Regions from separate parts of the Nesterenkonia sp. AN1 genome, predicted to be linked through region 1. Evidence: riboswitches for the same ligand, from Rfam matches in the RefSeq annotation. Region 1 holds a riboswitch; each other region holds the start of a gene.
What was found. A riboswitch is a leader RNA that binds a small molecule or an ion and turns the genes downstream of it on or off. The one in region 1 is predicted to bind S-adenosylmethionine.
Positions count from the first base shown of each region.

Region 2: another riboswitch for S-adenosylmethionine. It lies ahead of BG28_RS02610 (LLM class flavin-dependent oxidoreductase); the one in region 1 lies ahead of BG28_RS04710 (methionine ABC transporter ATP-binding protein).
Region 3: another riboswitch for S-adenosylmethionine. It lies ahead of BG28_RS12680 (nitrite/sulfite reductase); the one in region 1 lies ahead of BG28_RS04710 (methionine ABC transporter ATP-binding protein).

Region 1 covers NZ_JEMO01000006.1:175,513-183,169, forward strand. Annotated here, with positions in the region: gene BG28_RS04695 (MetQ/NlpA family ABC transporter substrate-binding protein) at 1-285, opposite strand, end outside; gene BG28_RS04700 (MetQ/NlpA family ABC transporter substrate-binding protein) at 282-1,154, opposite strand; gene BG28_RS04705 (methionine ABC transporter permease) at 1,286-1,954, opposite strand; gene BG28_RS04710 (methionine ABC transporter ATP-binding protein) at 1,954-2,850, opposite strand; SAM riboswitch class I at 2,858-2,957, opposite strand; SAM riboswitch class I at 3,079-3,191, shown strand; gene BG28_RS04715 (ABC transporter ATP-binding protein) at 3,201-4,073, shown strand; gene BG28_RS04720 (aliphatic sulfonate ABC transporter substrate-binding protein) at 4,282-5,358, shown strand; gene BG28_RS04725 (ABC transporter permease) at 5,355-6,191, shown strand; gene BG28_RS04730 (LLM class flavin-dependent oxidoreductase) at 6,311-7,657, opposite strand, start outside.
Region 2 covers NZ_JEMO01000004.1:55,814-63,470, reverse strand. Annotated here, with positions in the region: gene BG28_RS02620 (hypothetical protein) at 70-1,128, shown strand; gene BG28_RS02615 (DUF805 domain-containing protein) at 1,153-1,686, opposite strand; SAM riboswitch class IV at 1,915-2,031, shown strand; gene BG28_RS02610 (LLM class flavin-dependent oxidoreductase) at 2,098-3,486, shown strand; gene BG28_RS02605 (ABC transporter substrate-binding protein) at 3,553-5,268, shown strand; gene BG28_RS02600 (ABC transporter permease) at 5,272-6,309, shown strand; gene BG28_RS02595 (ABC transporter permease) at 6,329-7,264, shown strand; gene BG28_RS02590 (ABC transporter ATP-binding protein) at 7,261-7,657, shown strand, end outside.
Region 3 covers NZ_JEMO01000024.1:37,772-45,428, reverse strand. Annotated here, with positions in the region: gene argJ (bifunctional glutamate N-acetyltransferase/amino-acid acetyltransferase ArgJ) at 1-161, shown strand, start outside; gene argB (acetylglutamate kinase) at 173-1,117, shown strand; gene BG28_RS12705 (acetylornithine transaminase) at 1,114-2,475, shown strand; gene argF (ornithine carbamoyltransferase) at 2,472-3,446, shown strand; gene BG28_RS12695 (arginine repressor) at 3,448-3,948, shown strand; gene BG28_RS12690 (sirohydrochlorin chelatase) at 4,053-4,895, shown strand; gene BG28_RS12685 (sulfurtransferase) at 4,892-5,728, shown strand; SAM riboswitch class I at 5,803-5,899, shown strand; gene BG28_RS12680 (nitrite/sulfite reductase) at 5,904-7,657, shown strand, end outside.

The DNA of each region.
Region 1 (7,657 bases):
GTCGTACTCGCCGTTGCTCACCGCATGGTTGGGCTGGATGATGTCGGTGACGTAGGTGGCGTCGAACTCCCAGCCCTCGGCCTCCAGGATGCGTTCGGCAAGCTGGGTCGGCTCCTGGAAGGGTGCGTTCTCGGTGACCACCAGGCGCAGCGTGCGCGCGGAGCCGGCTCCGCCGAGGAGCCCGCAGCCGGAGGTGAGGCTCCCGACGCCGAGCAGAGCGGCCAGGCCCAGTGAGCCGCTCAATACTCGACGCCGGGAGAGTGTGGGGGCGCTGGAGGTGCTCATGCGCTGAAGTCCGTCCAGATCTGTTCGGCGTTGTCGATGGTGATGAAGTCCTCGAAGTCGATGACCCCGCCCTGGTAGTCCTCGAACCACTGCTGGACCTCTTCTGACTGGAAGGCGTCCTGCAGCGCCTGGGCCTGTTCATCGCTGACCCCGTCTGGTCCGACGGCGACCACGCAGGTGAACGGGGTGCGCACCTCTTCGCGGCCGTCCTCGATGCTCAGTGCCGTCTCCTCCACGTCGAGGTCGGCCTCGGCGATCAGCCGGACGAACGCGAAGCCGGCGTCCACATCGGGCAGCACCTGCGCGGCGGACTGCTGGTCGGTCTCCACGAATCGGAAGTCCCGAGGATTCTCCGTGATGTCGTTCTGGGTCAGGTCGATGATCGAGACGCTCTCGTCGATCTCGATCAGGCCCTCATCGGCGAGCAGCTGCAGCGCCCGGCCGTTGTTGGAAGGGTCCACCGGCAGGTTGATCTCGGCTCCGTCGGGCAGCTCTTCCAGCGAGTCATACTCCAGCGAGAACAGGCCGGCCGGGGCGTAGTAGACCGAGAACAGCGGCTGGACCGCCGTGTCATTGGACTGGTTGAAGTTGTTCAGATACGCCAGGTGCTGGAAGTAGTTGCCCTCGAACTCGCCCTGATCGACCACCTGGTTGGGCTGGACGATATCGGTCATATAGGTGATGTCCAGTTCGTAGCCCTGCTCCTCGAGCAGCCCGGCGGCGATCTCGGCGGGCTCCTGGAAGGGTGCGGACTCGGTGACCACGATGCTGATGGTGGAATCGTCCTCCACCAGCCCGCAGCCGGTCAGGCTCAGGGCGGCGGCGGAGAGGACTGCTCCGGCGAGGATCGCGGGGCGTGGAGGATTCATGGGTTTGAGCTGCTTTCTCTGGCTGGGCCGCAGGGGCCCAGAGGGTGTGCGGGAAGGAGCCGGGCGCGAGGTCGCAGGCCCGCCCTGGCGGTGTGGTGCGGTCTTCTTCTGCGTGCTGGCGCGACTGCCGGTCAGGCGGTGATGCGCCGGTCTGAGGCCCGGGCGAGCCGGGTGCCGGTGAACTGCACCAGGGTCACCAGGAGCACCATCAGCACGATGGCGGCGATCATGGTGGGGGTCTCGTAGCGGTAGTACCCGTAGCGGATCGCGAGGTCTCCGATGCCTCCGCCGCCGACCAGTCCGGACATCGCCGAATAGGAGATGAAGCTGACCGTGGTGATGGTGATCGAGCCGATCAGCCCAGGCTTCGCGTCGACCAGGAGCACGTTGCGGATGATCTGTGCGCGGGTGGCGCCCATCGCCCGGGAGGCCTCCACCGCCCCGGAGCCCAGCTGGGTGATGTTCTGCTCCACCAGGCGGGCGAAGTACGGGATGGCGTTGATCGTGAGCGGCACGATCACCGCGGCGGTGCCCACCGAGGTGCCCACCACGAATCGCGTGAACGGGATGATCGCGATGAGCAGGATCAGGAACGGGAAGGACCGGATCATGTTCACCACCCCAGAGACGAGAGCGTGGGAGCGTGGCCGCGGCGCCAGTCCGTCGGGGGCGTGGACGAAGAGCCAGATGCCCAGCGGGGTGCCCAGCAGGACCGCGAGCGGTATGGCGACCGCGATCATCGCGAAGGTCTCCAGCATGGCCTGGTTGATCTCGGGGAGCCGCTCGATGATGAGATTCATCAGTGCACACCCCCGGTCGACCCGGCCAGCGCGGCGTGCTGCGCGCGGTGCGTCTGGGCCTGTTGCGGGATCTGCTGGTCATGCTGGTCCAGCTCGTCCTCACCGGGACCTGGCAGACCTGCACCCGCGCCGCTGCGGTCCAGTCGAATGCCGTCACTGAGCAGGTACTTTCCGATGGAGGTTCGCGGATCGAAGCCTTCCCGGAGCAGTTCGCTCGCGGGGAACTCCTCGACCACGCGCCCGTCCTCCATGACCGCGACGTCGTCCGCGAGGGCCTTGATGACCTCCATCTCGTGGGTCACGATCACCACGGTGATGCCGAACTCGCGGTTCACATCCGCGAGGTACTGCAGCACGGTGGCGGTGGTGAAGGGATCCAGGGCGGAGGTCGGCTCGTCGCAGAGCAGCACCTCCGGCTTGGTGGCCAGCGCCCGGGCGATCGCGACCCGCTGCTTCTGACCCCCCGAGAGCTGCGCGGGATAGACCGAGGCCTTGTCCGTGATGTCCACGATCTCCAGCGCCTCCGCGACCCGGCGAAGACGTTCACGGCGGTCCCTGACCCCGGCGAACTTCAGTGACAGCTCGACATTCTGGGCGACGCTGAGGTTGTTCACCAGATTGAATCCCTGAAAGATCATGCCGATCTGGTGCCTGGCCCGGCGCAGGTCGGCGTCGGAGAGGCTGGTCAGCTCGGTGCCGCCGACGCTGACCCGTCCGGAGCTGGGACGCTCCAGCAGATTGATGTTGCGCAGCAGGGTGGACTTGCCGGCTCCGGAGAACCCGATGATCCCTTGGATCTTGCCGCGCGGCACCTCGAGACTGACGTCATCGACCGCGGTCAGCGGCTCTCGGCCGCGGGCGGCGAAGGTCGTCGAGACATGGGACAGGGAAATCATGAGGCATGCTCCATCGGTCCTGGCGTTAGCACCCGGCGGAGGCGATGAAGCCCTCCGGGTTGCTGCGACGTCTTCGAGCCAGATCTCTCAGTCGCTCTGGATGGTTGAACGTCTTCACCGTAGGCGTGAACATAGTGTGGAAGTCAAGTCCGCTTCGGTGTTGCGTTTTATCTCACCAGATGAACTTGACGTTGATGGAATTCCTGGTCGGGGCGTAGGGTGAACCGCGTACCATCCCGAGCGGCCGAGAGATCTGGCTCGTCGACGCCGCAGCAACCCAGGGAGGGACACCTTTGCAAGGGTGTCTTTTCGCCGGGTGCTACCGCCAGGATCGATGGGAGTATCCTCTGATGATTTCGCCTGCCTCCACCCTGACCGCCACCTCCGCAGCAGCACCTGCCGAAGCCTCGAGCGCCCCGCCCGAGACGGCAGCGCCGAGTCGGCGGGACTACACCTCTCTCGACGTCGAGCTCTCTGGCGTCGGCCGGGCATTCGGCTCGCGCACCGTGCTGCGCGATGTCAGCCTGCGGGTCGCCCCCGGCGAGGTGCTCGCAATCCTGGGCTCCTCGGGCTGCGGCAAGTCCACCTTGCTGCGGGCCGTCGGCGGCCTGGATACCGGAAACACCGGTGAGATCCTGATCAACGGCTCCCCGGTGCAGCGCTACGACGAGCGCACCGCGGTCGGATTCCAGGAGCCGCGACTGCTGCCCTGGCGCTCGATCCACAAGAACGTCAGCCTGGGGCTGCCGCGCAGCCTCTCCAAGGCCGAGGGCCGTGAGCGCGTGGATGAGCTCCTGAAGCTGGTCGGGCTGCATGACCGAGCCTCGCTGCGACCCCGGGAGATCTCCGGGGGCATGGCGCAGCGCGCCTCACTGGCCCGCGCCCTGGCCCGCCGCCCCGGGGTGCTGCTGCTCGATGAGCCCTTCGGCGCCCTGGACGCGCTCACCCGGCTGAAGATGCAGGACCTGCTCCTGGATGTGCATGCCCAGACCGGGACCACGGTGCTGCTGGTCACCCACGACGTGGACGAGGCGCTGCAGCTGGCCGATCGGGTGCTGCTCCTGGGGCCGGACCTGGCAGAACCACATCCCGCCGAGGGCGCCACGATCGCGCGGCTCCTCAGCGTGCCCGGGCAGCGGCCACGAGATCGCGCCTCCGCAGAGCTCGCTGCACTGCGCGGCGAGCTCTTCTCCGGTCTCGGCGTGGACTCACACAGCCACTGACCGGCACTCTCCACGCACCGATGCGCCGGGCTCAGGTCTGACGCCTCACCGCTGGTCCGGCCCAGGCCGCACCGATCCACCCCGGTGCATTCCGATCCGCGCTCCCCCTGCAGATCCAGCCAGGAGCTTGGCGCCGTTTCTGCGTGACCCTCATGACCAAAAAACACTCACATGCTGTCCATCATTGAAGACCCGAAAGGCCCTCCCCATGCCCAGCACCTCAGCTTCACGCCCCGCACGCGCTCCGCGCTCCGCCGTGAAGGCCATCTCCGCTGCCGCCGCGCTCGCCCTGCTCGCCACCGGCTGCGGCGAGGGCGGCGAGGATGATCAGCTGGAGACGCTGAACATCGACTTCGCCACGTACAACCCGTTGAGCCTGATCATCCTGGAGAACGGCTGGCTGGAGGAAGAGCTCGAGGAGCTCGACGTCGACGTGCAGTGGGTGCAGTCCCAGGGGTCGAACCGCGCGAACGAGAACCTGCGGGCGGGCAACATCCACGTCGGGTCCACCGCCGGTTCCGCCGCGCTGCTCAACCGCGCCGTGGGCGCCGACACTCACACGATCCTGATCGAGAACCAGCCCGAGTGGTCCGCGCTGGTGACCCAGGAGGGTTCCGAGATCGAGTCCGTGGAGGACCTCGAGGGAGCCTCGATCGCGGCCACCCTGGCGACCGATCCCTACTTCTTCATGGCACGCGCCCTGCAGGAGGCCGGGCTGAGCGTGGACGACGTCGAGGTCCAGGCGCTGCAACATGCTGACGGCCGGCAGGCGCTGGAGAACGGCGACGTGGACGCCTGGGCCGGACTGGATCCGATCATGGCCGGGGCTGAGGCCGAGGGCGCGCAGCTGCTCTACCGCAACGTCGACTTCAACACCTACTCGGTGATCAACGCCACCGGTGACTTCGTGGAGAACCACCCCGACGTCGCCCAGATCGTGGTCAACGTCTACGAGCAGGCTCGCGAATGGGCGAACGAGAACCCCGAGGGCACCGCCGAGATCCTCGCCGAGTATGCCGGGATCGAGCTGGAGATCGCCGAGGCGGTCATCACCGAGCGCACCAACTTCGAGGTGGACCCGGTGCCAGGCGATGACGTCTATGCCGCCATGGAGGCTGCCGGACCATTCTTCGTGGAGAACGGCGATGTGGACAGCCAGGAGGCGGTGGATGAGGCGCTGGATTCGCTGTTCTACACCGATTTCGCGGAGAACCGCGAGGCCACCGAGGCCGAGGGCACCGAGAACGCCGCAGACGAGGCAGATATCGAGGAGGAGGACGAGTGAGCAGCACCCTAGACACCCCCACGGCGGCAGCACCCGCAGACGGGCCCGGGGGCTCACCGCAGCGGCGCGCCCGGCGCGGACTGCCCGGCGGCGGACTGCTGATCGGCGCCGTCGTCCCGGTGCTGCTGCTGGCACTCTGGTGGCTGGTCACCGAGGTCACCGGCACCTTCACCGCCATCCAGCTGCCTGCCCCACAGGCGGTCCTGAGCGCCGGCGTCGGGCTCTTCGAGTCCGGGGACCTCTTCGAGCACATGGGGATCTCGCTGCAGCGGGTGCTGATCGGCTTCGGGATCGGTGCCGGGCTGGGGCTGGCGCTGGGCTCGCTGCTCGGGCTCTCCGCCATCGCAGACAAGCTGCTGAATCCCACCGTGGGAGCCTTCCGCGCCGTGCCCTCGCTGGCCTGGGTGCCGCTGCTGCTGCTCTGGGTCGGGATCGGTGAGGATTCGAAAGTGATCCTGATCGCGATCGGCGCATTCTTCCCGGTGTTCACCGCGATCCACTCCGCGCTGCGACACGTGGACGCGCAGCTGGTGGAAGCCGGCCGCGCCTTCGGGTTCCACGGACTTCGACTGCTGGGCACCGTCCAGCTGCCCGCCGTGGTGCCCAGCGTATTCTCCGGACTGCGTCTGGGCCTGGCCCAGGCCTGGCTGTTCCTGGTCGCCGCCGAGCTGCTCGCCGCCGCCGAGGGACTGGGCTTCCTGCTCACCGAATCGCAGAACAACGGTCGCACCGACCGGCTGCTGCTGGCCATCGTGCTGCTGGCGCTGCTGGGCAAGCTCACCGACACCCTGCTCGGGGTCCTCGAGCGCAAGGCGCTCAAGACCTGGGCCTAGCCGCTCCCCCACTCCCCCCCGACCGGGGCTTCCGCGTTCTGCCCGCTGCACCGACGGCGAGGCAGGACGCAGAGGCCCCGGTCTCGCATTACGAGCCGGGTCTCGCGCTGCGGGCCGGGTCAGCTCTTGCGGCGGAGCTGGAACTGCGAGGCGTGGTGCTCCTGCGGCAGGTGGTCACCGGCGCCGAAGAGCTTATTGCGCAGCGTGCCCGGGGTGTATTCGGTCTTATAGCGACCGAGCTTCTGCAGCTCGGGCACCACATGCTCGACCACGTCGATGAACGTGCCCGGAGTGATGTGATAAGCCAGGTTGAACCCGTCCACATCGGTCTCCTCCTGCCATTCGATGAGCTGCTGTGCGGCGCTCGGGCCGTCGCCGATGATCACCGGGCCGAAGCCGCCGACGCCGACCCACTCGGCCAGCTGACGGACCGTCCAGACCTCGTCCTCCCGGCCCGAGGCCTTCTGGAAGGTCTCCACGGTGGACTGGATGGCGTTGGACTTCACGTCACCGATCGGCTGGTCGAGATCGAACTGGCTCAGGTCGATGCCCATCCAGCCTGACATCAGCACCAGTCCGCCCTCGGCGTCGATGTACTGGGTGAGGTCCTCGTACTTGGCCTGGGCGGCGGCGTCGTCGGGACCGGTGACGATGGTCTGCATCGCGAAGATCCGCACCGAGTAGGGATCACGTCCGGCCTCGGCCACCGCCGCGCGGATCTTGGCCACGGAGGCCTTGGCCAGCTCCTTGGTGGGTGGGTTGATGAACACCGCCTCGGCGTGCTTGCCGGCGAAGGCGCGACCGCGGGTAGAGGCCCCGGCCTGGTAGATCACCGGGGTGCGCTGCGGGGAGGGCTCCACCACGCCGATGCCGGGGGTCTTGAAGAACTCCCCGTGGTGCTCGATCCGGTGGACCTTCGCCGGGTCGGTGAAGACCCCGGAGGCCTTGTCGGCGAGGACGGCGTCATCCTCCCAGGAGCCTTCGAGCAGCTTGTAGACGACGTCGAGGTACTCCTCGGCGTGGTCATAGCGGCGATCGTGCTCCATCTGATCGTCCTGGCCCATGTTCTGCGCGGCAGAGGGCAGATAGCCGGTGACCACGTTCCAGCCCACGCGGCCGCCGGTGAGGTGATCCAGGGTGCCCAGTCGCCGGGAGAACGGGTAGGGGTGCTCATAGGCGGTGCCGGCGGTGATGCCGAAGCCCAGGTTCTTCGTCACCGCTGCCATCGCTGAGACCAGCAGGAACGGATCCTGCAGCGGGATCTGCGCGCCAGAGCGCAGGGCTGCCTCCGGGTTCGAGCCGAAGACGTCGTAGGGGCCGAGCACGTCGGCGATGAAGAGGCCGTCGAAGAGCCCGCGCTCCAGGATCTGCGCCACCTCGGTCCAGTACCCGATGGTGTTGTAGTCCCGGGCGCGGTCTTCAGGGTGGCGCCACAGTCCCGGGGACTGATGCACCACGCAGTTCAT
Region 2 (7,657 bases), on a different contig from region 1:
AGGCATGAACCTAGTAGTCCGCCCTGACGTCACTGCCTGCCGGCAAGTCACCCGCCACAAGGAGACACCGTGTCCAAGAATGAGAACAACGCCCACCGGCTCGATGTCCCGCTAAATGGTGTTCGCGGGCCCAAGGGTGCGAAGAAGACCCCGTTCGAGGGCGACCCCCGCACGCTCTGGCGGGTGAACCAGTACCCATCCCCGTTCACGCTCGCAGACGTTCCGACTCGCGAGAAGATCGGGTTCAAGGGCAAGAAGGACGACGGGGAGGAGGCGCTCGCCGAACGCTCGGCGATGCTCGCGGATCTGCAGGAGCTGATGTGGGCCCATGTGGTCGCCGCCTCCGAGGCGGACCAGTGGGAGGTCGCTAAGGCCATCGCCGGACGGGTTCCGCGTCGGACCCCGCAGGAGAAGGCCCGCCGCGAGGAGCTGTTCTCACCCGAGGTGGAGACTGCGCTGAACAACCTGGACCGTGGCCCGAGGATTCTGCTGGTGCTGCAGGGCATGGACGCTTCCGGAAAGGGCGGGGTGGTCAAGCAGGTGGTCAGCTCGATGGACCCGATGGGTATCGAGGTGGCCGGATTCGGGAAACCCACCCCGGAGGAGCAGCGCGAGCATTACCTGGAGCGCATCATCCGGCGCCTGCCGCGGCCAGGTCTCGTGGGCGTCTTCGACCGGTCCCACTACGAGGATGTGCTGGTGCCCAGCATCACCGGCAGCGAAAGCCCGGAAGAGATCGAGCGTCGCATCGAGGCGCTGATCCTCTTCGAACGCGAACTGGTCCGGCTGGGCTTCGTCATCATCAAGGTCAAGCTGCTCATCTCCCAGGAGGAGCAGCTGGACCGGCTGGTCTCCCGGCTGGACCGTAAGGAGAAGCACTGGAAGTACGACCCCTCCGACGCCGACGCGCGGGCCGAGTTCGACACGTATCAGGAGCTCTACTCGCGGGTCATGGAAGCCACCGACGCCGACCACGCCCCCTGGCACGCGATCGGAGCGGACCGGAAGTGGTACTCCCGGCTGGCGGTCCAGGAGCTGCTGATCGCAGCGTTCTCAGACCTGAAGCTGCGCTGGCCCGCCGCGGACTACGACGTGGAGGCCGAGCGGGAGCGGCTGCTGAAGTCCTGAGGTCTCACTGACGAGGCGGAGAGCCTAAGGGAGGGTGCGTCCTGCATTCTGGGCCTCGGGTGCTGGTTCCGTCGGGTACTCCCAAGCTCGGATGTGCTTCTCAGGCCGAGTCGGCAGGATCATCAGGATTATAAGGACGATTGGGCCGACGAAGGGGATCAGCACCAGGAAGTACGTGGGTCCTGGGAGTCCCGCGTCATGCAACCTGCGCCAGCTCAGTGCAAGCATCGGAATAAACGTCAGGAGGCCCCAGATGAACGCGCCGAGCGCGCTCGCCAGGACCAGGCCTTCGACGTTTCCGGTGCCCTCCGTCAGGTCGAAGCGTCCGAGGGTGGGGTCGTAGGTGCGCAGGTAGGGGATCGAGATCACGCCGGTGACGACGTTCGTGAAGAGCTGCACCCACCAGTATTCGCTGCGCGAGGCGTACCCCTTGAAGTGCGTGTACTTGCCGAAGAAGCGCCGCACGGCTTGGCCCAGCGTGGCGCCGTAGAGCGGCTCATCTAATGGGGGAACGGAGGTGGGGGTGGTCTGGGATGGATCGGTGCTGTAGCTGCTCACGGTTACTCACTCCGGTGTCGACGCTCAGGTATGTTCAACCCTACGGTGCATCGCGCTGGTCTGGGAAGACCCGTGGAATGCGGGTGAGCTCGATGTTTGAGTGTCAGTCAGGGATTTGACCGGGTGCGACTCCGGTCGCAGGGAGCCCATCCTCAACGTGTCGATATATGTCAGTAAATATGATCAAGTCTTGCACTTGGAATGAGTGCGTTCTACGCTGAACCAAGGAATCACGAGTTCCGGACGAAAGCCCTGGCTGTCCGGACAGCAACCCTCTCACCGTAGTGGGGTGCTCCAGGTGATGATTCGGCCCGGTGTCACAACCGTCCCGGGCAAGTACGGTGCCTGCGCATCCGCCCCGAGCACGGGACGCTGCGCGGTGCCACGGTCCGAAAGAGACGTGGAAACCTCATGCCTGACAGCAACTCCGCCCCCACTCCGCTGCACTTCAACGCCTTCGTGATGAACACGAACAGCCACATCCATCACGGCCAGTGGCGGCGCGAGGATGCCCACCAGACGGAGTTCACCGATGTGGACACCTGGGTCAATCTGGCCAAGATCCTGGAGGCGGCAAAGTTCGACGCCATGTTCTTCGCCGACGTCTCCGGCCACTACGGGGACTCAGATGCCGACTACTCGGTCTACCTCAACGAGGGCCTGCAGATCCCGTCCAATGATCCAACCGTGCTGCTCGGCGCGCTCGCCGTGGTGACGGAGAACATCGGCCTGGCCACAACCTCCAACGTCTTCCAGTCCCACCCGTTCCAGTTCGCCCGGCAGATCTCCACACTGGACCACATCTCCAAGGGTCGGATCGCCTGGAACATCGTCACCGGGATGCAGGACAACGGCTCACGCAACTACGGCATGCCGCGATTGACCGAGCACTCCGAGCGCTACCGCTGGGCCGACGAATACGTCGATGTGACCTACAAGCTCTGGGAAGGCTCCTGGGACGAGGGTGCAGTGATCAACGACCGCGCGGGATCCCGGTACTCAGACCCGGCCAAGGTGCACAAGATCTACCACCAGGGCGAGCGCTACTCGGTGGAAGGCCCACATCTGCCCTCACCCTCACCCCAGCGCACCCCGGTCCTGTTCCAGGCCGGCTCCTCCGTCTCTGGTCGCGACTTCGCGTCACGCAACGCCGAAGCCGTCTTCTTGGGGGCGCCGAACCCAGAAGTCGCCAAGGCGCAGATCGAAGACACCCGTGCCCGGGCCGTGGAAGCCGGACGCGCCCCAGAGGACATCAAGTTCTTCCAGGGGCTGAGCTTCATCATCGGTGACACCGAAGAAGAGGCGCAGCGAAAGCTCAAGGAAGCCGAAGAGTTCGTCTCGCTGGACGGCTACCTCGCGCATGCTGCCCTGGTGGATCCCGACGGACGCGTCTACCCGCCCGAGACGCCTCTGAAGGACGTGCAGACCAACACCCGGCGCGGATTCACCGAATGGGCTTCCAAGACGATCACCGATCGTGAACCGCTGGTGGCGGATATCGCCTGGCGTTCCAACCGCAGCAACCGGATCGTCGGCACGCCTGAGCAGATCGCTGACCAGCTGGAGGCGTGGCAGGCCGCCGGCATCGACGGGGTCAACGTCGTCAATTGGGTGATCCCCGGATCCTTCCAGGAGTTCGCCGAGAAGGTGCTGCCGGTGCTGCGCGATCGCGGACTGGCTCAGCGCGAATACACTCCGGGCACGCTGCGGCAGAAGCTCTTCGGCCGTGATCGGCTGCCCGCGACCCACCCCGGCGCCCGCTACCGCGGAGCCTTCGCGCAGGTCCCAGCGACTGTCTGATCTGTGACGTCCCGGGCCACTCGCGCCCACGTCCTCTCTGCTTGAACCACTCCGAGAAGGAGCACCATGACCACCCCGCCCCACCTGAACGCACCCAAAAAGAGACAGAGATTCAGGACCCCGCTCAGCGCTGCGGCGATCCTCAGCGCCACCGTACTCACCGCCTGCAGTGGCACCTCCGGCCTGGTCAGCGCCGAACAGGTTGCCGACCGGCAGCCCGCTGACGGCCCTCAGTCCGGCGGCATCATCGAATATGGACACCTCCAAGAGCCGAAGTGCGTCTACGGCGGGTGGATCCAGGAGAACTTCACTGCGCGCCAGATCCTGGACTCGCTCGTCTCACAGGACGCCGATGGCAAGATCGTTCCCTGGCTCGCCACCGACTGGGAGGTCTCGGAGGATCAGCTGGTCTGGACCCTGACCCTGCGCGATGACGTGTCCTTCACCGACGGCACGCCGGTGGACGCTGAGGCCGTGGCGTATAACTTCGACCACTGGCTCGACGGCGGCAACGGCACCGCGGCCGCGCACCTGGGCGGGTTCTACGAGGACTCCAGCGCAGTGGATGAGCACACCGTGGAGGTCCACCTCTCCGCGCCGTTCTCACCGTTCCTCTCGACGCTTTCCCAGTCCTACTTCGGGATCCAGTCGCCCACCGCGCTGGAGACCCGCAGCGAGGAGGAGAACTGCAGGGCCCCGATCGGTTCCGGACCCTTCACCGTGCAGGCATGGGAGAGCGGCCAGTACCTCGAGTTCGTCCGCAACGAGGACTACAACTCCGCCCCCGCGAACGCCAAGCACCAGGGCCCGGCGTACGTGGAGGGCATCCGGTGGAGCTTCATCCCTGACAACACCTCGCGCTACGGCTCGCTGCTCTCCGAGGAGAGCGACGTGATCGGAGAGGTGCCGGCGGTCAACATCGCACAGGCCCGGGAACGGTTCGACTTCGAGCAGTACATCACCCCGGGGCGTCCGGTGGTGATCAACCTGAACACCGAGAAGGGCGCCTTCGCCGATCAGCAGGTCCGCCAGGCGCTCAGCTTCGCAACCGATCGGGAAGCCAATATCGAGTCGGCATTCCTGGGCACGGTCCCCTTCGAGCCCAGCGGATACCTCTCCCAGAGCACCCCGGACTACGACGTCGACGCGGCCACCGAGTACCCCTTCGACCTGGACCGCGCCGATGAGCTCCTGGACGAGGCCGGCTGGACCGAGCGCGCTGAGGACGGCACCAGACTCAAAGCCGGGGAACGGCTCGAAGTGGTGTTCACCTACGGACTGAACACCATCGTCACCCCCGACGGAAACACCGCGATCCAGAACTTCCAGGAGCAGGCCCGCGATGCCGGCTTCGACATCCAGCTGCGCCCGCTGACTCCCTCAGAGAACTCCTCCGGCGCATTCTCCGGCCCCGATGCCTATGACGCCCAGGTCGGCTACTGGACCTCACCACACGCCGGCATCCTCAACATCAACTACCGGCCAGGCACCGAGGATCAGCCCAATGGGGCCAACACCACGTTCCTGGTGGATGAAGGAGTCTTCGCAACGATCCAAGAGGCGCTGCAGGCTCCGACGTCGGAGGACGTCACGAAGCATTTCTCCCAGGCGCAGCACGAACTCAGCGAGCTCGCCCCGGCCATCGGGCTCTACACCCAGACCAACACCATCGCCGTCTCCGATGAGCTCAGTGACGTCTGGCTCGAGGAGTCCCAGGGCTCACCGGTCTTCCACGACGCCTATTTCCGCGCTGAAGAATCCGTCACCGAAGAAGAGGGCTGACCCATGACTGTTCCGCCACTCAGCGCCACCACCGAGCCATACCAGGCCACCACCGCTGATCCGACTCCCGTCTCCCCACGTCAGAGAACCGATCCGAGACTCGTGGTCTCGCTGATCCTGCGCAAGCTCGGCGGGGCCGCCTTCGTCGTCTGGGCAGCCGCCTCCCTGACCTTTCTGATGCAGGCGCTTCTGCCGGGAGATCGGGCCACCATGCTGCTGAACCAGCAGACGGGTCAGGTCCAGGAACGCTCCGCAGAGGAGCTGGCACCGATCAATGAGATGTTCGGATTCACAGACCCGCTTCTCGTCCAGTACCTGAGCTTCCTGGGCGGTCTGCTCCGTGGAGATCTCGGCGTCTCCTACCAGCTGCTGCAGCCGGTCACCACGGTCATCGGGGACCAGATCGCGCCGACCGTCATCCTGACCTTCTCCTCCCTGGTGGTCGCCTGGGTCATCGCGCTGGTGCTGCTGGTGCTGACGGCTCGCCGGGTGGGTTGGGTGTCCCGGTTGTTCTCCGGCCTCGAAGCCGCCGCCGCTGCGCTGCCCCAGTACTGGCTGGGCATCATCCTGCTGGTGGTCTTCGCCCTCGGCCTGGGACTCTTCCCGGTGGTCGGGGGAGAGGGACCCCTCGGACTGGTCCTTCCCGCCCTGACCCTGGGCCTCCCGTTGGCCGGCTTCCTAGGCCAGACCATGCGCGCCGAGTTCGAACGCACGCTGGACGAACCCTTCGTCCTCACCGCCCGGGCTCGCGGGATGAGCGACACCGGGGTGCGGATCAGGCACGTGCTGCGCCACGCGCTGCTGCCTGGTCTGACTCTGACCGGCTGGGCCATCGGCTCTCTCTTCTCGGGGGCGGTGATCGCGGAGAACGTCTTCTCCCGGCCAGGCCTTGGGGGAGTGCTGGTCGATGCCGTCAACGGGCGTGACCTGCCGGTGGTCTGCGGCGTCGTGATGCTCGTGGCGCTCATCTACGTCATCGCAAACCTGGTGGTGGACACCGCCTACGTCCTTGTTGATCCGCGCCTGAAACTGACTCACTGAGTCAGAACTGGAGTAACCAATGACCACCACACTCAACGGTCCCGCAGACCAGCGGTCACCGACCCAGCATTCGACAACCCAGAAGCCGACGACGGTGGCCTCCCAGCTGTACTCCTCGCTGCAGTCCCGCAGACCCAAGAGCCGGCTCCGTCAGGTCCCGCTCACCGTCTGGATCGCCGCGGTCTTCGCGCTGGTCTTGTTGATCGCCAGCCTCGCGCCGTCGCTGTTGGCCACCCACGATCCCCGTGCCATCAGGCTCGAGGCACCCTTGGCGTCACCGAACTGGGAGCACTGGTTCGGCACCGATCAGTCCGGGCGTGACCTGTACTCCCGGATGGTTCACGGGGCGGGACAGTCGCTGCTGATCGGCCTGGGCGCCACTGGGATCGGGGTCGGTCTTGCCGTGATATTCGGCGCCTGGGCCGGATTGGGCGGGCGATGGGCGGACGCCTTCATCGGCCGTGGCCTCGATGTCTTCTTCGCGTTCCCGACGCTGCTGCTGGCCATGGTGTTCATCACCGTCTATGGGCCCTCGGCACCCACGCTGATCCTTGCGGTTGGGCTGGGGACCGCTCCCGGCTACACCCGGATGGTGCGCGGACAGATCCTCGCCGTGCGCCACTCGGGATACGTGCAGGCCGCCGAGGCGCTGGGACATTCACCCTGGCGGATCCTGAACCGACACATCCTGCCCAATGCGCTTCGTCCGCTGCTGGCGATCTTGACCCTGGGCATCGGCCAATCGATCGTCTGGGCCTCCGGACTGGCCTTCCTCGGCTTCGGCGTGGCCCCGCCGTCGCCGGAATGGGGTGCGCTGCTCGAAGCTGGCCGCCCCTACATCACCGAGGCCTGGTGGCTGGAAATCCTGCCCGGCCTGGCCGTGCTCGCCACTGCACTGACCGCCACGATTCTGGGCAAGCACCTCGAATCCGCCTTGGAAGGATCACAGACATGACCACGACTGTCATCAACCCCGATATCGAGACCACTTCCCGCATCCGCCCCGACACCGCGCCAGACGTTGCCCCCGCAGAGGCGTCGCTGGTGACGCTGGAGGATCTCAACGTCTGGTTCACCGATGCTGCCGGCGCGGCTCACCACGTGGTGCACGACCTCTCACTGGATATCAACCCAGGTGAATGCGTGGCGGTGATCGGGGAATCTGGGTCCGGCAAATCCGTGACTGCCCGCACCCTCATCGGTCTGACCGGGCCCAACTCGCATATCCAAGCCACCCGTGCCAGCGTGGACGGACGCGACATCCAGCGCACTACCGACGCGCAGTGGCGCAGGATCCGCGGGGCGCAGATCGGTTTCATCCTCCAAGATGCGCTCGTCTCCCTGGACC
Region 3 (7,657 bases), on a different contig from region 1:
GTCGCGCCGGAGGGATCGGGGAGGACCGCGAACTGGTGGACCTGCGCGGGCGCCACGTGAAGGTGGTCATAGATCTGAAGGCCGGCGCCGCCGAGGCCACGATCCTCACCAATGACCTGACCCATGACTATGTGCATGAGAACTCTGCCTACTCCAGCTGAAGAAGGACCCGATGACCTCCAGCATGAAACCCCGCGACGCCGGGAGCCTGAGCTCCGCCGGTGAGAAGGCCTCCGTCCTGGTCGAGGCGCTGCCCTGGATCCAGAAGTTCGCCGGAGAGACCATCGTGATCAAGTACGGCGGCAACGCCATGATCAACGACGAGCTGCGCCGCGCCTTCGCCGAGGACGTGGTCTTCCTGCGCCACGTCGGGGTCAACCCGGTGGTGGTGCACGGGGGAGGGCCTCAGATCAACGCGATGCTCCAGACCCTGGGCATCGAATCCGAGTTTCGCGCCGGACAGCGGGTGACCACCCCCGAGGCCATGGATGTGGTCCGGATGGTGCTCACCGGGCAGGTCGGCCGCGAGCTGATCGGCCTGATCAACAGCCACGGCCCCTACGCGGTGGGCCTTTCCGGGGAGGACGCCGCGCTGCTGCGTGCCACCCGCACCACCGTGGAGATCGACGGCGAGACCGTGGACCTCGGACTGGTCGGCGAGGTCAGCGGGGTCAACCCCGACGCGATCACCGACCTGCTCGACGCTGGGCGGATCCCGGTGATCTCCACCATCGCCCCGGAGTTCGACTCCACCGCCGCCGACGCCACCCCCACCGGCGAGGTGCTCAACGTCAACGCCGATCTCGCCGCCGCCGCCGTCGCCTCGGCTCTGGGCGCGGCCAAACTGGTGATGCTCACCGATGTGGAGGGCCTCTACGCCAACTGGCCGGACAAGTCCTCGCTGATCTCCTCGCTGAGCGCCAGCGACCTGCGGGCGATGCTGCCCAGCCTGGAATCCGGCATGATCCCGAAGATGACCGCGGCGCTGAAGGCCGTGGAGGCCGGGGTCCCACGCGCCCATGTGGTCGACGGCCGGGCACCGCACTCGATGCTGTTGGAGATCGTCACCACCGAGGGCGTCGGCACCCAGATCGTTCCCGATGGGGAGGCCGCATGAATGCCCAGAACACCCCCGAGGCTCAGGCCGCTGACCTGAACAGCGCTGATCTGAACAGCGCTGACCTCACCAGCGCTGACCTGAACAGCGCGGATCTCACCAGCGCCGATCTCAACAGTGCGGCGCTCGCGGCGGAACCCGGTGAGGCGCTGCTGGCGCGCTACACCGCGTCGCTGCTCGGGGTCTTCGGCACTCCGCAGCGCGTCCTGGTCCGCGGCTCCGGCGCCACGGTATGGGACGCCGACGGCCGGGAGTACCTGGACCTGCTCGGCGGGATCGCGGTCAACGCGCTGGGCCACGCCCACCCGCTGATCACCAGCGTGGTCTCATCCCAGCTGAGCACCCTGGGACACATCTCGAACTTCTTCACCAGCCCGACCCAGATCGCGCTGGCCGAGAAGCTGCTGCACCTGGCCCAGGCCCCCACCGGCTCTAAGGCGTTCTTCACCAACTCCGGCACCGAGGCCAATGAGGCCGCGTTCAAGCTGGCACGCCGCCACGGCGGCCAGGACCGGCCGCGGATCATCGCCCTGGAGCACGGCTTCCACGGACGCACCATGGGCGCACTGGCGATGACGCACAAGCCCAGCTACCGGGAACCCTTCGAACCGCTGCCCGGCGGCGTGGAATGGGTGCCCGCCGGGGATGCCGAGGCGCTGCGCGCCGCGGTGGATGAGACCGTGGCTGCGGTGATCATCGAACCCGTCCAGGGTGAAGCCGGTGTCCACGGCCACCCGGCCGGATACCTGCAGGCCGCCCGGGAGATCACCCGCGCCGCCGGGGCGCTGTTGATCTTCGATGAGGTGCAGACCGGCATCGGCCGCACCGGCTCATGGTTCGCCTCCGCCCCGTCAGACTCCTCCCTGTCAGACTCCTCCCCGGTGATCCCGGACGCGATGACCCTGGCCAAAGGCCTCGGCGGTGGGTTCCCGATCGGGGCGATGCTCACCTTCGGGGAACACGCCAGCACGCTGCTGAACCCCGGCCAGCACGGGACCACCTTCGGCGGCAACCCTGCGGCCACCGCCGCCGCGCTGGCCACGCTGCACGTGATCGAATCCACCGACCTGCTGGATCAGGTCCGGGAGGTCAGCGCCTACGCGGCCGCCCGGCTCGCCGAGCTCGACTTCGTCACCGAGGTCCGAGCCCATGGGCTGCTGATCGGCTTCGACCTGGAGGCCGCCGCCGGTCAGGCGCTGGCGCCTGCCATGGTCGCCGCGGCCCTGGAGGCGGGTTTCATCATCAACGCCACCGGCCCGTCCACGCTGCGCCTGGCCCCGCCGCTGATCATCACCACGGAGCAGATCCAGCAGTTCGTCGATGCCCTTCCCGAGATCCACCGCAGGAGCACCTCATGACCGTCCGCCACTTCCTCACCGACCTGGACCTCAGCCCCGCCGAACTGGACCAGGTGCTGACCCTCGCGGCGCATATGAAGGCCCACCCCTACGCGATCAAGGCCCTGGCCGGGCCCCAGACCGCCGCGGTCTTCTTCGACAAGACCTCCACCCGGACCCGGTTCTCCTTCGTGGCCGGGATCTCCGCGCTCGGCGGCACCCCGCTGGTGGTGAACCCCGGGGAGTCCCAGCTCGGCCATAAGGAGACCATCGCCGACACCGCCCGAGTGCTGGACCGGATGGTCAGCCTGATCATCTGGCGCACCTTTGCCCAGTCCGGGCTTCAGGAGATGGCGGCGCACAGCGCGGTCCCGGTGATCAACGCACTCTCCGACGACTACCACCCCTGCCAGCTGCTCGCGGATCTGCTGACCCTGCGCGAACATCTCGGCGGCACACAGGGTCGCTCCCTGGCCTACCTGGGCGACGCGGCGAACAACATGGCCAACTCCTATCTGCTCGCCGGGGTCAACGCCGGCATGGATGTCCGCATCGCCGGCCCCGCCGGCTACCTGCCTGAGCAGCGCATCATCGACGCCGCCCAGGCCCGCGCCGAGCAGACCGGGGCCAAGGTGCTGATCACCACCGATCCGGTCCAGGCGCTGGCCGGCGCCGAGGCGGTGGCCACCGATACCTGGGTCTCGATGGGACAGGAGGAGGAGAAGCAGCAGCGACTCGAGCTCTTCGGGGACTACCGGGTCGACGCGGCGGCCATGGCGCATGCCGACCCGGGCGCCGTCGTCCTGCACTGCCTTCCGGCCTACCGCGGAGTCGAGATCAGCGCCGAGGTCCTCGACGGGGCGCAGTCGGTGGTCTGGGATGAGGCGGAGAACCGGCTGCACGCGCAGAAGGCGCTGATGGCCTGGCTGTTGGTGCGCTCCGGGCTCGCCGACGCGCAGACCGCGGAACTGGTCCGGGCAGGGGAACGCTGAGATGGCACCGACCACCAAGACCGCGCGGCACGCGAAGATCCGTGAGCTGATCTCCCGCTCCCAGGTCCGGTCCCAGGCTGAGCTGGCCGAACGCCTCGCCGACGCCGGGGTCACGGTGACCCAGGGGACGCTCTCGCGGGACCTGGTGGAGATCGGCGCCGCCCGGGTGCGCGGCGCCCAGGGTGCGCTGATCTATGCGGTGCCCTCCGACGGACATGACCGTGAGCTGCAGGCCGACCAGACCGACGCGACGACGACGGCGCGGCTGATCGCGCTGTGCAAGGACCTCTTGGTCTCTGCCGAGCCCAGCGCGAACCTGGTCATCCTGCGCACTCCGCCCGGAGCCGCCCAGTTCCTGGCCAGCGCGGTGGACCACGCCGGGATCCCAGAGGTACTGGGCTGCATCGCCGGAGACGACACGATCATGGTGGTCACCACCGAGCCCGACGGGGGAGCCGCGGTGGCGCACCGCTTCACCGGATTCGCCGAGGGCCGGGGCTAGCCGCGGCGCTGCTCACACCGCGCTGACCGGCGCACCAGGAAATAAACGTTCATATCAATGTTCATAATGGTGCACCCTCTGGTGTCGGCCACTACTGTGCACCTATGCGAACACAGACAACAGCGCTCGTAGGCATTTCCCACGGCACCTCATCGAAGCGCGGCCAGGCCGTGGTGCGTCAGCTCATCGACGACGTCGCCCACCGGCTCCACGCCCCAGGGTCACCTGCGAGTCCATCCGAGACTCCACCGGACGTTTCTTCCGAGACCCCGCCCAAGACTTCGCCAGGGATTCCACCGGCGAGCCCGCCCACCGTGCGACTCGGCCACGTCGACGTGCAGCAGCCCGACGTTGACGCCACCCTGGGCAGCCTTCCTGCGGGCATGGGTGCGACCATCGTGCCGCTGCTGCTCTCCACCGGGTTCCACGTCAACGTGGATCTGCGCGAGGCGATGCAGAACCTCACCCGACCGGCCACGCTGTGCCGCGCGCTCGGCCCCGATGGTCGACTGACCGAGCTGCTGGCTCATCGGCTGGGGGAGATCGGCGCCGATCCCGACCGGGACATCATCATCCTCGGCGCGGCAGGCTCCTCCGACGGCTCGGCGGTCCGCGACTGCGAGACCGCCGCCGCGATGCTCGGGAGCCATCTCGGAGTCGAGGTCCACGAGTCCTATCTCTCCTTCGCGCAGCCCAGCGTCACCGCGGCGGTGGCGCGTGCCCGCGCCGAGCACCCTGGGCGGCGCGTGGTGGTGGCGAGCTATCTGCTGGCCCCGGGCTACTTCCAGACGCTGCTCGAATCGGCCGGCGCCGACCTGACCGCCGAGCCGCTGCTGGCTTCCGGTCGCCCCACGGCTCCGGCGCAGCTCGTCGACCTCGTGCTGGAGCGGTATTCCAAAGCCGTGCCCGTGCCGGCCTCCGCACCCCAGCCGCAGGAGGCGTCATGACCGGCGTGCCCACCTTGCCCGAGGTCAGCATCACCGTGGAGGAGCTCCGCGCCCTCCAGCGCACCGGTGCGCCGCTGACGCTGCTCGATGTCCGATGGCGGCAAGACCGCCCGGAGGGCCTTCCCGAATACCTGGCTGGGCACATCCCGGGTGCGGTGTTCGTCGACCTGGAATACGAGCTCAGCACCCCGGACCGGCCCGCAGGGGATGGCGCGCATCCGCTGCCCGACCCTGCCGCGTTCCAGGAGTCGGTGCGCCGCTGGGGCATTGGTCCGGAGGACACCGTGGTGGTCTATGACGACCTGAAGAACTTCTCCTCGGCGCGCGCCTGGTGGCTGCTGCGCCATGCGGGCCTTGCCGATGTGCGGGTGCTCGACGGCTCGCTGCGCGCCTGGGTCCAGGCCGGGCATGCCCTCGCTGAGGGCTTCGAGCTGCCTGAGGCCACGGAGGCGGAGATCAGGTTCGGGGCGATGAAGACCGCGGACCTGGGTGAGATCGCGGCCCTCGGATCCGAGGCGCAGCTGATCGACGCCCGATCCGCCCAGCGCTACGCCGGTGACGGGCGCATCCCGGGGGCGCTGAACGCGCCGGTCGCCGGGAACGTCGACGACCATGGACGGCTGCTCCCGGCTGCCCAGCTGCAGCAGTGCTACCTGGAGCTCGGGGTGAAGCCCGGGGTCCCCGTCTACTGCTACTGCGCCTCCGGAGTCCACTCCGCGTACGCGGTGCTCGCGCTCAGCGCTGCGGGCTTCGACCCGGTGCTCTTCCCCGGAGGATTCGGCCAGTGGGTCCACGGGGGAGACCGCACAGTTCACCCCACTCTTCGTCCATGAACTTTAATGACACATATATTTGATAAGTTCAGGTTTGTATTTTAGTGTGGAGTATCGCACCGCACGAGGGCGACCAACCATCCAGAGCGGCTGAGAGACCTGGCTCGACGACGCCGCAGCAACCCGGAACCGCATGCACATGCCGGGTGCTCACGCCGGGAACGATGGAGGCATTTTGTCGACCGATACAGCTACCACGACCGCCGCCAGCAGGCGGCCCGACCGTTCATCCCCACGGCCTAACGGCCAGTGGAAGATCGACGGCAAGGACCCGCTGAACCACAACGAGGAGCTCAAGCAGGCCGACGACGGCCTGAACGTCCGCGAGCGGATCGAACAGGTCTACTCCAAGGAGGGCTTCGACTCGATCCACTCCGATGACCTGCGCGGCCGCTTCCGCTGGTGGGGCCTCTACACCCAGCGACGCCCCGGAGTCCCCGCCGGTGCGCACAACTCGCTGCCCCCGGAGGAGGTCGACGACAAGTACTTCATGCTCCGGGTCCGGATCGACGGCGGCGCACTGACCACCGAGCAGCTGCGCGTGGTCGGTCAGATCGCCGTGGACTTCGCCCGCAACACTGCGGACCTGACCGACCGGCAGAACATCCAGCTGCACTGGGTGCAGGTCGAGGACGTCCCGGAGATCTGGCGCCGCCTCGAGTCCGTGGACCTGGGCACCACGGAGGCCTGCGGAGACGTTCCGCGGGTGATTCTGGGCTCTCCCGTGGCTGGGATCTGCGCAGAAGAGATCATCGACCCCTCTCCGGTGATCGCCGAGATCGCCCGCCGCTACATCGGGGACTCCACGCTCTCGAACCTCCCACGCAAGTACAAGACCGCGATCACCGGACACCCCAGCCAGGACGTGGTCCACGAGATCAACGACTTCGGCCTGGTCGGCGTCGTCCACCCCGAACACGGCCCGGGCTACGACGTCTGGGTCGGCGGGGGACTCTCCACCAACCCCCGGCTCGCCGAACGCCTCGGGGTCTTCACCACCGAGGACGAGGCGCCGGATGTGTGGCACGCGGTGACCCAGGTCTTCCGCGACTACGGCTACCGACGGCTGCGGCAGAAGGCCAGACTGAAGTTCCTGCTCAATGACTGGGGCCCGGAGAAGTTCCGGCAGGTCGTCGAGGACGAATACCTGGGCCACCGGCTCCGGGACGGGCTGCCTGCTCCCGCGCCGAGCCGCCCAGGGGACCACGTAGGCGTCCACCGGCAGAAGGACGGGCGCTACTACATCGGCGCCGCTCCCGTCGTCGGCCGGGTCAACGGGGAGCTGCTGGTGAAGCTGGCCGAGCTGCTGGAGGCCAACGGGTCTCACCGGCTGCGCACCACCCCGCACCAGAAGCTCGTGGTGCTCGACGTGCCCGAGCAGAACCTGGCCACGGTCAAGGCCGGGCTGAGCGACCTGGGTCTCGACCCCGATCCCACCGTCTTCCGCCGATCCACGATGGCCTGCACTGGCATCGAGTTCTGCAAGCTGGCGATCGTGGAGACCAAGACCACCGCCCAGAAGACGATCTCCGCACTGGAGATCCGGCTCGCGGACGTGGCCGATCAGCTTCCCGAGCGGCTCACCCTGCACATCAACGGCTGCCCGAACTCCTGCGCCCGCATTCAGACCGCCGACATCGGGCTTAAGGGACAGCTGCTGCCCGACCCCGACGGCGAGAAGACGCCCGGCTTCCAGGTCCACCTGGGCGGAGGGCTGGCCTCCTCCGATCGGGAGGATCCAGGGCTCGGTCGGACGGTCCGCGGCCTGAAGGTCACCGTGGAGGGGCTGGTCGACTACACCGAGGCGCTGATCCGTCGCTACCTGCGCACCCGGGACAGCTCCAGCGAGTCCTTCGCAGCCTGGGCCCACCGGGTGGAGGAGGGTCAGCTGCAGCTGGAGGAACCAGAGCCGCAGCTGCAGGAACCCGC